Regions from separate parts of the Paenibacillus sp. CMM36 genome, predicted to be linked through region 2. Evidence: riboswitches for the same ligand, from Rfam matches in the RefSeq annotation. Region 2 holds a riboswitch; the other holds the start of a gene.

Region 1 (3,163 bases), on a different contig from region 2:
CATACTGCCTTTACGCTCTGTCCAGCTTTGTTTGAACCAGCTGTCAATCACCAACTTGCCGTCTACCCATACACGGATACCATCATCGGATATCGTGGTGAACGTATAGGTCTCGCTATATTGCGGTTTGATTTTACCCGTCCAGCGAACCGAGAACTGATCGGCATTCACCTTAGGGTCAGCTGCATTGGCACGCCAGTTGTAGTCCAGCTTGCTATCTGTACGGATCAAAACAGGACTTCCATTCAAATTCATATTGTTAAAATATTCGCCACGCAACCCGTTCACATATACCACATCAGGAACAGAAGGAGGAGTCGGAGCTGGGGGAACGATCACTACTGGCGGAGCCGGGATAGGCTCACTTTGTCCCTCGTCCGGTAAGGTCGGTATATCTGTCCCAGGTGGTTGAATCGTTTCCAATCCATTCTTCACATCATCCCGCGTCAAACTCCTCGAATCATTCATATAATCCTGAATTTGATTTGTTGTGTTATTCTCAGTCAGCATCTTGCCCCAAGTCATGGAATATACCCATTTAGGTTGAGCCTGCAACACCTCAGAACTAGGCATCTCACCGTGCTCCCCAATGGCAATCGGCTTATTCCGTGCCAGCCCAAGCAGACCTTCGTAATGACTTTGCTTAAAATCATTGTTGTAAATATCTACTGCCAAGATGTCCACTCTGTCATCCCCCGGGTATTTCGGGGTGTACGGGACAGTATACGAATTGGGCGCATTCGGACTCCATACCCACAGCAGATTGTTCAATTGATGTGTGTTGGTAAAACGGTCGTACATGATATTCCATAGCTGATTGAAATTATTTTTGTTTCCCCACCAGAACCAGTCGCCATTCATCTCGTGGTAAGGTCTCCACAAAACCGGAACCCCTGCATCACGAAGCTGCTTTAACGATACAGCGACCTTATCCAGATCGGCAATGAGGAGGTTATACTGCGTAGTACCTGGGGTCACGTATTTGTTGAACTCTGTCTGACTTACTTTCGCCTGTACATTGGCCCAAGTCAGTGGCCTACCTGGTAGCGCTTCATGAAAAGTCATCGTCACAATACCACCGGATCTGTCCCAACGGATAGCACTATCGACGACATTTTTACGTTGCGCTGCTTCTGTAGCGTCAGATTGACCAGAGATAGCTCCCATCTCATAGCCGTGTACACCTACATATGCCTGACTGATTTTTTGGACCTTGTTACTTAATTCATCCGGACTTTCCAAATAATCATGCTGACCGGTGACTATTTTTTTCCCTGAGATGTTGAGTAAATAATTGTATAGTTCACGGGCCTGAATAGAAGCGTCCGAATTAACAGGTTGTAATGAAGCGGCATTCGCCACAGACAGAGAATCACCAAAACCGACGGGCAACAATGAAAAAAGTATAACAACGGGGAGTACATGACGTATCAGTCGATACAGAGGAATAAAATTGAATCTCACTTTCGCTCTTCCTTTCGGTAGCCAGGCTGCCATCCTTGTGGAAGGCCCTTTAGCTTTGCGTACCTGCCTTTCGACAGGGCTGCGTTTATCGTTGGAAGGAGTTTGGATTCCTTCTTACCCTAAGTATCGACTTTATTTTACCAAAATTTAATAGGTCATGTTCATGAATTTACAGGTTTTCGCCCAAATTCGACAGTTTGGGCCATGAATTTTCATGAATTTGTCTTTTTTTCGTTTTCACGAAAATAATTATGAGATAAATTGGTGACGGGAAATTTCATTCCAATCCATACAAAAGCGGACAATATCCTCTTCAACCAATTCAGAGCCAGTCTGCACCTCAATAAAATCCACATCGGTCACAGCCAAAATGCTATGCTTCGTCCCTTCAGGAATGCGGACTACATCACCAGCCTTTACTTTGTGTAGCTTCTCATTCAAAATAATTTCCGCTTCACCGCTAATAATGGTCCAGATTTCACTCCGTTTGAAATGAAGCTGGTAGCTGATATTTTTGCCTTTTCGTACGCGGATTCGTTTGGTCAATACCTCGTTACCCTCGTCATATTTGACATAATCCACAACCCGATACTGCCCCCAACGACGTTCTTCATACATTGGACGCTGATCATGAGCCTTGAGCACTTCTTTAATACGAGGACTTTCTGCCTTATTGGTCACAAGAATGCCATCCGGGCTAGCGGCTACAATCAGATCATTCGTTCCAATGATCGCCACAGGAATGTCCAACTCGTTAATAAGACTCGTATTGACGCAATCCTCCGTTACTACACCTCTGCCCACTTGTTGATTAGACATTTCTTCTGTGAGCGTATTCCAAGTACCTAAATCCTTCCAAAAACCATCATACGGAAGAACTACAATGTCCTTTTCCTTCTCGACTACTTCATAGTCAAAACTGATTTTTTCCAGAGATGCGTATTGCTTTTGCATTTCTTCATAATTCAGCGGCAATCCCTTGGATGCCAAGATATCCAGCAAATAACTTAATTTGAACGCAAAAACCCCGCAGTTCCATAGAGCATTGCGTTCAATCAGACGCTCCGCCTGCTCCCGGTCGGGTTTCTCTTGAAAATGGCTCACTTCGCGGTAGCCAGTGCTACCTTGGGTGGCATCGTTTTTCGGAATAATGTAACCATATTTCTCTGAAGGATAGGAAGGGACAACCCCGATTAATGCAAGCTTGCCTTCACTCTCCTGAAGCGTATGTTCCAGTTGGGCTACGGAGGCGAAGAAAGCATCCTCAACATAAGGATCTACAGGCAATATAGCTACAATTTCATCAGGTGAAACACCTGCAATGGAATATAAATAAGTCGCTGTCAGCGCAATCGCAGGAAAGGTGTCTCTGCGTTCTGGCTCAACAATGATACGCGTATTCGGCCCAACCTGACTCTGGATCATTTCGACCTGTGCTCTCCCTGTCGCAATAAACGAGGATTCTGATAATCCGTTGTCTCCCAATTGTCTCCATACCCGCTGTACCATGGATTCCGAAGTCCCCTCCGGGCTCTCCAGTACCTTCAAAAATTGTTTGGAACGGGAATCGTTGGACAAAGGCCATAATCTTTTACCGGAACCACCAGACAAAAGTACGAGCTTCATAACTCTCCACTTCCTCTCTATAATGTATGGGTGATCGGATGGGGCAGGGTTGAGTAGTCCGCTACGGGCTGGA
Region 2 (3,163 bases):
TTAATAATAAGCCTTACGAACCATTTTATCAGAACCAAGTCCTAAATTTCTTAAACCGAAAGGAGAAGTGAAGGGAAAAGTTGAATGGGCATGTAAGATATCTTTTTCAGCACTAATTCTATCTTTGACCCCAGAAAGGATTTGAATCCATGATGACCTCAGAATTCTTTCAACAATATTCGACCTTTTATACGGACGATCAGGTTAGATGTCCATAAGAGCGAGGCTTCTATAAAACTTACAAACATATTTTGATATATAGACATATTTCATGTGATAAAATAAACTTTTATATATAGTAAATCATGTTTAATCAGCCATTATATATTGGTTAAATCAAACCAAGATAAGCTAGATAAAATTGCTTCTTTGTAAAGGAATTGAATATGACAACAGACCAAAAAAACAACGAGGGCCTCTGGAACGGCGAACCTGTCGTAATTGTGCGCACTCCCTCCGCTTTTGCCAAGCAATCCCTTTTATATATTCAGGAATTAGGCTACTTCCAAAAAACTTCTGCTTTTACGGTGGAAAGAAAAGAACTCGCCTCTTTTTTGCTTGTTTTTACGTTGTCTGGTAAGGGAGAATTACTATACCGGGACAAGAAATATATTTTAAAGCCTCATGATTTGTTTTTTATTAATTGTGAGGAGTATGTGCAATATAGCACCTCCGGTCATGAAGCCTGGGAGTTTATCAGCTTATACCTGTACGGCAACCTGATCGGAAACTTTTACGAACAATTTGCCAAGCATAATAAACCGGTAATATCCATGCATAATCCGTATATTATATTGGACAAACTGCATGCTCTGATTTGTGGGCAGTCTGACAGAAGTCTTTCCGCTGAACTGCTAACGTCCAGGCTCATTGGTGAAATACTGATGTGCATCTTGCAGCATCCCTATGATCACCAGCATGTGAATGCTGAAACCCTCAGCGAAGTACGTCGGGTACAGCAATATTTGGATCAGTCCTACTGTGAGCGAATAACACTGGACTCGCTGGCAGACATGTTTGAATTAAACAAGTTTAATTTGGCTAAAAATTTCAAAAAGCAGATCGGTTTCTCTCCGATTGATTATCTCATTAATGTCCGTATCACGGCCGCTCAAAGCTGGCTTAAAACCAGTGACATGTCCATTGTGGATATCGCAAGGTACGTAGGTATTCCCAATACGAGCCATTTTATTAACCTGTTCAAGGAGCATGTAGGAGAAACACCTCATTCCTTCCGCAAGAAGTGGGGGAACCGTTCCAAGCTGTAAATGAGAGGTTACATGAAACCAGTTTGATAGATGATAGACGCACAAGCTATTCAAGTTAATGGCAAAGCTGTCGAAAGGCAGTGACGCAAAACTATAGGGCCTTCCTATCCGGATGGCAGCCAGCTACCAGATGAACGAGCTTTTTATTATGCCCTTTTTTACATAGATCCACCACAATTTGCTATGCCTATCTCGAAAAAAGCCCTGATCGCTATGATCAGGGCTTTTTTTCTATTGGGATAGTCATGTCAGCCTAGCATGCTGAATATACTAATTTCGAACGAAGCATTGCCATATTACGATGAATAGGAGAATCACTTGGAGCATGAGAACAAAAATAAATGTAATGATCATTGCCTTATTGCTCATTGTCCAAAGCTTTTTCAACGCAACACTGGCTTACGCAGATGCTCCAGCCCCAGAACTGCCGCAGAGTGCTGTATCCGATCCTACACATACCGTTACGGATACTGTATACGGTGTCCCAAACCTTGAACCTCCCAGGGAGATTCCTTCAAATACGCCCCCCTTCGTTCAAGGAGCAGTCAGTTCAAAATCTCAACATGATGCAACTCCGCAGAGCATACTAACGAAGTTGAGCCTGACCGACGAATCAGGGCATGTCATTGATGCAGTATATAGTCCCGACAGCCAATTCGACATCGGATCAGCCATCCAACTAGGCTATGAATGGGAGCTTCCTGACAATACCTATAAGTCAGGAGACACTTTCACCTTTCACTTACCAGAACAGTTTGTCATCTACACTGATATCTCATCTCCGTTAGTCACTACCGACGGAACCGTGGGATACTTCACAGTAGATCGTCAGGGCAAGGTGATCATGACCTTTAACCCATATGTAGAGACTCATTCCAATGTCAGCGGCAAACTGCAAATCAAAACCGAGTTTACAAAAGAAATAGTGAAAGGTAGTACAGAGGTCATCATTGCGATTCCGATCAAAGGCGGGGTGCAAACGGTCATCGTGAATGTAAAGCCCCAGTCAGGGCCGTCCCTAAGCAAACAAGGGAAACTAGCTGGCACAAATCAGATCGACTGGACCATTGATGTGAACAAACAGCTAAACACCGTAAAGCATGCCTTCATCACCGATCCAATTCCTTTAGGACTGGAACTCAGAAGAGACTCTATCCGGCTCTATCATCTCCAAGTCAATATCGACGGATCGACCGTTGTTCGAGACCTAGTAAATGCGAGTGAATATGCCATTGAAGCAGATCAGGCCGGGACAGGGTTTGTGATTCGTTTTCAAGACGATAGCATGAACACGGCCTACCAGATTCAATATTCCACGCGCATTACTGGCGACGAAACTCGTTTTTCCAACACAGCAACGCTTTCAGGAGATGCGATAGAGAACGTTGCTGCTACCGGTACTGTTCAGGTAGAACGTGGTGAGTTTTTGTCCAAAAAGGTTGAAAAATATGATCATGCCACACAAACACTCTCGTGGGCCATACGATACAACTTCGGCGAGACAAAAATCCCCGAAGCCAAAGCTCTTTTAATTGATCATTTCAACAAAACTCAAGAATTGCTACCCGGTTCCTTGAAAGTATTTAAAGGAAACACGCTGGAGGAACTCCCATCGTGGGCGTATACTGTCATCCCAGTTGATTATCCGGACCGCAACGGCTTCAAACTTCAATTTAACTTTGACGTAGATTCAGCCTATACCATCCGATACCAGACTCAAGCCAGAGGCCGTGTCTATGAAAATGGAAAAGTTATAAACATCATAACCTCAGATGGAATCCAGAAGATCGTATCGACAGAAATCACAAGCGGAGTTATGACTAAAATGTATGACACACCCAATTACAACACCAAAATCATACCTTGGGTGATTACCATTAATACAGACTTGTACA

What was found. A riboswitch is a leader RNA that binds a small molecule or an ion and turns the genes downstream of it on or off. The one in region 2 is predicted to bind cyclic di-GMP.
Region 1: another riboswitch for cyclic di-GMP. It lies ahead of ACWA2B_RS00530 (glycosyl hydrolase); the one in region 2 lies ahead of ACWA2B_RS07510 (collagen binding domain-containing protein).

Annotation. Positions count from the first base shown of each region.
Region 1 covers NZ_JBSEDY010000001.1:113,719-116,881, reverse strand. Annotated here, with positions in the region: gene ACWA2B_RS00530 (glycosyl hydrolase) at 1-1,464, opposite strand, end outside; cyclic di-GMP riboswitch class I at 1,478-1,558, opposite strand; gene ACWA2B_RS00525 (sugar phosphate nucleotidyltransferase) at 1,714-3,090, opposite strand; gene ACWA2B_RS00520 (hypothetical protein) at 3,140-3,163, shown strand, end outside.
Region 2 covers NZ_JBSEDY010000003.1:32,738-35,900, reverse strand. Annotated here, with positions in the region: gene ACWA2B_RS07515 (AraC family transcriptional regulator) at 387-1,268, shown strand; cyclic di-GMP riboswitch class I at 1,319-1,399, shown strand; gene ACWA2B_RS07510 (collagen binding domain-containing protein) at 1,594-3,163, shown strand, end outside.